DNA from 2 places in the Chryseobacterium sp. MEBOG06 genome. Region 1 is predicted to be linked to the other one. Evidence: riboswitches for the same ligand, from Rfam matches in the RefSeq annotation. Region 1 holds a riboswitch; the other holds the start of a gene.
What was found. Region 1 has a riboswitch for S-adenosylmethionine ahead of LF887_RS02200 (alpha/beta fold hydrolase). Riboswitches for the same ligand answer to the same signal wherever they lie in the genome.
Positions count from the first base shown of each region.

Region 2: linked by a shared signal. The riboswitch ahead of LF887_RS01385 (SusC/RagA family TonB-linked outer membrane protein) and the one ahead of LF887_RS02200 (alpha/beta fold hydrolase) in region 1 are both predicted to bind S-adenosylmethionine.

Region 1 is NZ_CP084580.1:476,057-480,730, reverse strand. Features, by position in the region: gene LF887_RS02205 (ACT domain-containing protein) at 1-1,252, opposite strand, end outside; gene LF887_RS02200 (alpha/beta fold hydrolase) at 1,239-2,195, opposite strand; SAM riboswitch class I at 2,254-2,360, opposite strand; gene LF887_RS02195 (MGH1-like glycoside hydrolase domain-containing protein) at 2,549-4,674, shown strand, end outside.
Region 2 is NZ_CP084580.1:317,645-322,318, reverse strand. Features, by position in the region: gene LF887_RS01385 (SusC/RagA family TonB-linked outer membrane protein) at 1-2,074, opposite strand, end outside; SAM riboswitch class I at 2,158-2,254, opposite strand; gene LF887_RS01380 (type II 3-dehydroquinate dehydratase) at 2,497-2,904, shown strand; gene LF887_RS01375 (hypothetical protein) at 2,968-3,405, shown strand; gene pckA (phosphoenolpyruvate carboxykinase (ATP)) at 3,455-4,674, opposite strand, start outside.

The DNA.
Region 1 (4,674 bases):
CGTCTAATTCTTCCAGCCTTGTAAGGAACTCTGATTTTGAAACTTCAAGTAAGCTTTCAGGAACAAGGTTCTGGATATTAATATCTGAGAATTCATTGATTAAGTCTAATTCTCTTGCCAGGATCAATAATTTTCTTGCCACATCATTTCCTGATAAATCTTCTCTTGGATCCGGTTCGGTATAGCCTTTTTCTAACGCTTCATTGATAATGGTTGAAAATTTATCGTTTCTCAAAGAAAAATTATTGAAAACATAGCTCAATGTTCCAGAGAAAACTCCTTTAATTCTTGTAATATTTTCTCCTGAAAGGTGTAATAATTTGATTGTATCAATTAATGGAAGACCTGCTCCTACATTGGTTTCATAGAGGTAACGTCTGTTCTTTTTATTCAAAGTATATCTCAACTTGCGGTATTCTTCGATAGGCAGTGTATTGAAAATTTTATTGGAAGAAACAAGGTCAAAGCCGTTTTCTGCCAGCGTATGGTAGTTTTTGACAAAATCTTTACTTGCTGTATTGTCAACAACGATCAGGTTTTCCAGTTGATTTTCGTTGGAGAAATTAATCAGCTCTTCAACTTTTGACGGATGTTCTGCTGTAAGCACCTCATCACTCCAGTTAGATTCAAATCCTTTTTTGTTGAATGCTATTTTTCTGGAGTTAGCTACAGCCACTACCTTAAGGTCTATATTTTTACGTCTTTTGATCTCATCAGAAGATTCTAATACCTGATTGATCAAAGTTTTCCCTACATTTCCATGGCCAATAATAGCCAAATGAACGGTTTTAGGCTTTTTGAAAATTTCAGATTCTATAATATTTTTAGTTTTTTCATCTTGTGAAGAGGTAACAACTATATTGACTCTGTTTTCCCCTGCTATCTGGTTTAACAGCAACGGAAAGACATTATTTCTGGCCAATTCTGCAAGAACTTTATTAAAATCTTCTGCGACGAAACCTATTACAGAAACATTGTTGATGCTATAAATCTGTGATACTTTTCCTGATTTTCTTTCTGATTCGAATTCGTCAATAAGACAAGCTACTGCTTTTTCCGCATCCACTTCCTGAACCAATATTGAGATTCCGTTTTCTATCGCTTGCTGGGAAATTACTCCTACACTGATACGCGCTAAAGTAAGCGCTTTAAAAATACGCCCGTCAATTCCGATTTCGCCTGAGAAATCTTCTCCTTCAAATTTGATGATTGATCTGTTCTTTAAAAACTTTATTTCGTTAACCTTTTTCATTACTGTATAAAATGTTTTTTATGATATTATTTAATTGTTGATATTCCATTAGGAAGGCATCGTGCCCGTGTATTGATTGGATCTCATGATAAGAGACATTCTTATTTTTCTCTTTCAGCTTTTCAAAGCACATTCGGATTTCAGAGGCTGGAAAGAATAAGTCTGTATCTACGGAGATCATGTGCATTCGTGCTTCTATCTTCTCCAGAGCGGCTTCATTTGCGTTAATATTCATCAAAAGATGATTCATCAGCCTGTATGCTTTTAAACTAAATCTTTCGTTTAGCGCATTACCGTGATAAACCAGCCAGTCTTCGGATTCTAAGCGCTGTTTCTCCTGATTGTATTTATTTTGAAATCTATCATTGAGCGATTGTGGAGTTCTGTAGCATAACATGGCATGGATTCTTGCCTTTTGTAAAGGTTCATCTTTATCATTCAATAAAAATTTCTGAACCATACATTGGGCATGAAGCCAGTCGTGAGTTTTGTAATCACAAGCTATAGGGATAAAAATATCTGCAAGTGCAGGTTGTTTTGCAAGCATTTCCCATGCAATGCCTCCTCCCAGAGAGCCTCCAATAATGGCATATAAGTTTTTGATCTTTAAAGCTTCAAGACCTTTCAGAAATAGACCGGCTATATCTGAAGGGGTGAAATCTTCATAATCTTCAATTAAAAAGTTATCGTAACCGTTTCCGGGTATATTAAAACAAAGAACTGTGTATTTATTGGTATCAACGATCTGGTTTTCGCCTACCAACTGCTGCCACCAGCCTTTTTCACCTGAAACTGCAGAGTTTCCGGTAAGGGCATGATTGATCAGGATGATGGGAGCTGTAAACAGGTCTTTCCCGAAAAGCTGATAGCTTAACGAGATATGATATTCCTTTTTGGAATTCGTTTGATACGAAAGATTAATATAGTTTAGTTCTGTTTTCAATTCTATTATTTTAATACAATTGAAAATGCCACAGGAAATGGCTGAAAAGAACTTCAGTAAGTTATCTGTCCAAAATTATTTGGTAGAACGTAGCACCTTCTTTGCTTGCACAAAGGGTTGCTAAGGTTTCATAGGGTCTAATCCCTCAACCTTTCTTGATAACATTTTCAATATTTGAATGAACGAATGGTGCAAAGGTAGCTATTTTCTTTTAATTTCAAAAAAAAAATAATTTAATATTTTTAAAAGCCTTTAAACACAAGTGTTTCAAAGCAATATTAATAATTATTCAGATAAAAGGAATTGGAATTATTTTTCAAAAAAACTAACTTCGTATGGAAAAATGATGATATATGACTGCCGAAAAGGAAAGATTGCAAGATACCAAATGGAAAAACTGGGGACCTTATGTAAGCAACCGGCAATGGGGCAATGTACGTGAAGACTACAGTACCAACGGAAATGCATGGAACCATACCAATCACAATAATGCGGAGAGCTACGCTTACCGATGGGGCGAGGAAGGTATTGCAGGAATTTCTGATGTTAAACAGCTTTTCTGCTTTGCTTTTTCATTCTGGAATAAGAGGGACAAAATTGTAAAAGAACGCTTCTTTGGATTGAGCAATCCACAGGGGAATCACGGTGAAGATATTAAGGAGATTTTTTATTATCTGGATAACACTCCCACTCATAGCTATATGAAAATGGTGTACAAGTACCCTATCGGAGAGTTTCCTTATGATGATCTTGTTACAGAAAATGGAAGGCGTAGCAAGAAAGACCCGGAGTATGAGATTTTTGACACAGGAATTTTTGATAATGATGAGTATTTTGATATTTTTATTGAATACTGTAAAGCAGATCACAACGATATTCTGGCCAGAGTTACTATCTGCAACAGAAGCCAGCATGATGCACCCATTGTCGTAATACCGACCGCCTGGTTCAGAAATAACTGGAAATGGGGCTACAATACTTATAAGGGAGCACTGAATGCGGATTCTCATGACGGAAGCATTAATATTGGGCATGACAGTATTTCAATCAAAAAAATATACTCGAAGAATGGAAATGCACAAAGTGTATTTTGTGAGAATGAGACCAATACTTCAAAGCTTTATGGAGCTCCTTTGGCTGAAAATAGTTATTTCAAAGATGGAATCAATAATTTTCTTATTCATCAGACCAATACGGTAAATCCGGAAAAAAGAGGAAGTAAAGCTTCTTTTCTGATTGATGAAATGATTGAGGCAGGCCAGTCTAAAGTTTTTGAATTCAGATTATGTCCAGTCGAAACAAATGAACCTTTTGCTGGGTTTGATGAAATCTTCGAGATCAGAAAAACGGAAGCTGAAGATTTTTACACCGAGGTTCAGTATGATACTGTAAACGAAGATGAGAAGAATGTACAAAGACAGGCTTTTGCCGGACTTCTTTGGAATAAACAATTCTATCACTATAATGTCGGAAAGTGGCTGAAAGGGGATCCAAATTTTGAGGCTCCAAGGAATTTTAATGACTATGTAAGAAATACGGAATGGAATCATCTTCACAATAAGGATATTATTTCCATGCCTGACAAATGGGAATATCCCTGGTATGCTACGTGGGACCTGGCATTTCACTGTGTTCCTTTTTCTATTATTGATGCAGAGTTTGCCAAAGGGCAGCTTTTATTACTGACTAAAGAATGGTATATGCATCCTAACGGACAGCTGCCGGCGTATGAATGGAATATGAGTGATGTGAATCCTCCGGTACATGCATGGTCCTGCTTCCGTGTTTTTAAAATTGATGAAAAAAACAATGGTAAACCTGATTTATTATTCTTAGAGAAAGTTTTCCAGAAGCTTCTTCTTAATTTTACCTGGTGGGTGAATCGTAAGGATAAGAACGGTAAAAATATTTTCGGAGGCGGTTTCCTCGGGCTTGATAACATCGGTGCTTTTGACCGGAATATGGAGTTAAAAGACGGACAGCATCTTGAACAGGCTGACGGAACAAGCTGGATGGCAATGTATGCATTAAATATGATGCGAATTGCGATGGAACTGGCTCAATATTACCAGGTATATGAAGATATGGCGATCAAATTTTTTGAACATTATCTTTATATCGCTGAAGCGATGGAAAATCTGGGAGAAGGAACAAAAGGTTTATGGAACGAGGAGGACGGATTCTTTTATGATGTTCTGCAGCTGGGAAATGGCGACAGTGTTTCTTTGAAATTACGAAGTATTGTCGGTTTAATTCCCTTATTCGCAGTAGAGATTGTAGATCACAGATTACTGGAAAAGATGCCTAATTTCAAAACCCGAATGGAATGGATCTTAAAAAATAAACCGGAGCTTACCAAGCTTGTTTCTCATTGGGATGAGGAGGGGCAAGGCAGAAAGCATCTGATGAGTATCCTTCGAAAAAACAGACTGACTAAGGTTCTCACCAGAATGCTTGATGAAAAAGAGTTTCTAAGTAC
Region 2 (4,674 bases), 160 kb from region 1:
TAAACAACAGATCCTGGCTTTTTCGCTCGAAGTATTCAATATTTCCTTTAACTCTGTTATTCAGAACGGCAAACTCTAACCCTACATTTAAATTAAGGTTGGTTTCCCACTTCACGTTCTTTGTAGATGTTTTCTCCAGAGTTGTTCCCGGTTCTCCTCCAAGGCTGATGAACCTGTACAGTTCCTGATAGGCATAATAAAGAGGCTGCCCATTCGGACGCAGTAACTTATCATTCCCCTGACCACCGTAACTTGCACGTAATGTCAACTGATTGAAGGTGTTCAGGTTTTTGATAAATTCTTCATTTGAGATCTTCCATGAACCTCCAACAGACCAGAACCTCCCCCATCTGTTATCCGGCGAGAATCTCGAAGAACTGTCCGCCCTTCCGGAAGCAGATAGGAAATAGGTATTGTTATAGTCATACTCTACTTTTCCAAGGAAACTCAATAAACTTAATTTATTACTGTTTCCACTGAAACTTCCCAATAAAGAAGCCGCATCCGGCTCATAATAGTAAGGCAGAGAAAACTGGCTTCTGGTACCGGATATGGTCTGGTAATCGTATTTGTAGAACTCATGTCCTGCCAAAGCATTCACATGGTGTTTTCCAAATTTTTTATCAAAAGTCAGAATATTACTCGTTGTATAAGAAAGTGTTCTGCTATTGGTTCTCGTTACCGAGCCTCCGATCTCAGCTCCCTGTCCAAGAAGCGGGTTTGAGTAATAATGTCCATTATAATTAACCAGATCAACAGAAAAACTGGTCTTGAACTTTAGCTCAGGTAAGAATGTAAAATCAAGGAATCCTTTACCAGAAAAATTATCTTCCTGATTTTCGTTTTTATCCAACGGTAAAGTTGCTGCAGCATTCTGATTCTGAAGAGCATTGGTTGGTCTGTATTTTCCAAAATCATAAATTCTGTTTCCCGCTGCATCTACAACATATGAACCATCTGCATTTCTTTCATAATAAGGATAGAATGAAGGAATGAACCGTGCCGCATTGATAATATTACTTGCCTTGGAATCTGAAGAGGTAGGAGCCTGCTGAACACTGTTTGTGTAACTTAAGTTCACCCCAACATTCAGCCATTTTTTCACTTCAGAATTAATCTTTAATCTTGTATTATACCTTTTAAATCCTGATTCAATAGCCATTCCTTTATCATCCAGATATCCGAGGGAAAAGAAATAATTGCTTTTTTCACTTCCACCGCTAATATCCAGATCTACCTGGTTTCTGGAAGCTACTCTTTGCAGTATATCTCTCCAGTTATCATTCCATAGAGGTGATGCTCCCGGCAAAAGTTTCCCGTCCGTCCCTACCGGTTTCGGATAACTTGCTCCGTAAGGGTTAATCCCAAGGGTTGAAACAAGATTATCAGTTGCCATCTGGCCGGCCTGCTGTGAAGATATTTTACCGGATTGATATCCGTTTCTCAAAGCTTCCCAGTATAATTGAAAATACTGATCCGTATTCACCTGCTCATAATCTTTTACTGCTCTTCCGGAGAACCCCTGGCTTATATTAAAGTTAATTTTAGCTTCGCCTTTTTTCCCGGATTTCGTAGTAATGATAATGATTCCGTTTGCTCCTCTGGATCCGTACAAAGCACTTGCTGTAGCATCTTTTAAAACACTTATGGATTCAATATCACTTGGACTTATAGAGTTTAGGTTTCCATCAAAAGGAATTCCATCCACTACATAAAGTGGATCACTGGAAGCACTGATTGATCCAATTCCTCTGATTCTGATTGTAGAAATAGCCCCTGGCTGCCCTGAAGCACTTGTTGCCTGAACCCCCGCTACCTGTCCTTCCAGAGCTTTGGTAATATTGGTTACAGGTCTATTGTTAATTTTATCACTGGAAATAGTTGCTACTGAACCTGTATAGCTGTTTCTTTTAGCCTTTCCGTATGCTACTACAACTACTTCATCAATCTCCTTTTCACGGAGCGTATCTTTTTTCAACCTGGAAGTCTGCCCGCTTACACTTGCAATTCCTAAGAAAAATACAGCTACTGGCGGTATCCAAATTTTAGAATTAAATAAAGTTTTATTAATCATAATCAATTTTGTTTATCAAATATTAAAAATTAACCCCTTGCAGAAAAGACAGCAAAGGGCATCGATAAATACGATAAACCAAATGCTTATTTTTCCTTTATAGGCTGAATGTAACACCTTACGTATAGCAGGTTGTCAAGATTTCGCAGGGTCAGTTCCCTCCATCTTTCTTTATAAGCCGATCGAAATATGGTTGCAAAGCTATAAACTTTTAGTCTACAAAACAAGTAGACTTATTAAATTTTCATGATAATTTTTCAAAAATTAACATAAGATTTTATAAAACTCACTAAAACAGAACATTTAACGAATTACGATTTTAATAAATATGATAAATATCATTATTAATATTTCAAGAAATAAAAATGAAGCTTATAAGAAATTTTTAATCTTTAATTGAAAAAACTTTTTAATTTTATAGAATGAAAGTTTTAATTATAAATGGACCTAATCTTAATCTTTTAGGAACCAGAGAACCGGAAATCTACGGAACAGTTTCTATGGAAAGCTACTTGGAAAATCTAAAATCAGAATTTCCTTCTCATGAATTGAAATATTATCAATCCAATATTGAGGGCGAGCTTATCAACAGGCTTCAGGAAGATGATTTTGAAGCGGTTGTTATCAATCCCGGTGCTTTCACTCACTATTCATATGCTATAGCAGATTGTTTAAAGAATATTCAAAAGCGTAAAGTAGAAGTTCACATCAGCAATATTTACAAAAGAGAAGAATTCAGACAGAAATCTGTAACGGCAGCCTGCACAGATTCTGTATTATCAGGATTTGGAATGGATGGGTACAGGCTGGCTTTATTAAGTCTGCAATAATTTATAGAGTTCATTTTAGCAAGAGTCTACTCAGATATTTATGTATCAGTAATACAATAATCCATGAAAGTAAAAGATGAAATTTTCTGTAATTCTGTCGGCGTCTATTCTAATCAATTAACAAAAAGAAAATCCTATGTTATTCAGAAAATAAATGATGAGAATATTAGGGTTTTTAATGATGAAAATAAATTGAAGTGGTATTCAAAATACTACTTTAGTCTTAATAAAGAACCTGAAATTCTTTCTATCCATATTGATGACAAGATAGACAACGCTGAATCTGATGAGATAGAAGTGACCATAGAGTTCACAGATAAAGAAAAATATTGGTTGACTTTTACCACTCCGAAATATGTAGATGAGATCCTGGACAATGATTATTATTTCTCCGCCAGCCATTTTATCATCATCAAAAACCTGAGTGAAGAATCAATCAAATCAACAATAAAAAAACTGGATGACCAGAACAAACTGATTGAACATTGCCAGAAATATTAAAAAAGCCTCATCAGTGATGAGGCTTTTGTATGTATTATAAGGAATTTTATTAAGTAGTCTGTTCCTGCAATTGAGGTCCTGAAGCGATCAATTTTCTTCCTGCCTCAGTATCACAGTACTGCTCAAAGTTCTTGATATATCTTGAAGCCAGATCTCTAGCTTTTTCTTCCCACTCTGAAGCCATCTCATAAGTATCTCTAGGATCTAAAATACCTGCAGAAACGTTTGGAAGTTCAGTAGGAATTTCAAGATTCATAATCGGAACCTGAGTTTTAGGAGCATTATCAATAGAACCATCAATGATTGTATCAATAATTGCTCTTGTATCTTTCAGCGAAATTCTCTTACCCGTTCCGTTCCAACCTGTATTTACTAAATATGCTTTAGCTCCGTGCTCCTGCATTTTACCGATCAATGTTTTAGAATACATTGTTGGGTGTAGTGTAAGGAAAGCTTCTCCAAATGCAGGTGAGAAAGATGGCTGAGGTTCAGTAATCCCTCTTTCAGTACCCGCTAATTTAGACGTATAGCCACAAAGGAAGTGATACTGTGCCTGATCTTCATTAAGGATAGAAACCGGAGGAAGTACTCCGAATGCATCTGCTGAAAGGTAAACAATCTTCTTAGCATGACCTGCTTTAGAAGGCAGTACAATTTTATTGATATGATAAATAGGATAAGAAACCCTTGTATTTTCCGTGATTGAACCGTCTGTATAATCTGCTACTCCATTGTTAACAACAACGTTTTCAAGAAGTGCATCTCTTTTGATGGCTCTGAAGATATCCGGTTCTTTTTCTTCTGATAAATCAATTACTTTAGCGTAGCATCCTCCTTCATAGTTGAATACTCCGTTATTATCCCATCCGTGTTCGTCATCACCGATAAGGTATCTTTTAGGATCTGCAGATAAAGTAGTTTTTCCTGTTCCGGAAAGACCAAAGAATAAAGCTACATCTCCTTTTTCTCCAACGTTTGCAGAGCAGTGCATTGAGGCCATACCTTTTAACGGAAGGTAATAGTTCATCATTGCAAACATTCCTTTCTTCATTTCACCTCCATACCAGGTACCACCAATAATCTGTAGTTTTTCAGTAAGGTTAAACATGATAAAGTTTTCGGAATTCAACCCCTGAGCTTCCCAGTTCGGGTTGATAGTTTTAGACCCGTTGATTACTGTGAAATCCGGCTCACCAAAGTTTTCAAGCTCATAATGAGAAGGGCGAATAAACATATTAGTCACAAAATGTGCCTGCCATGCTACTTCAA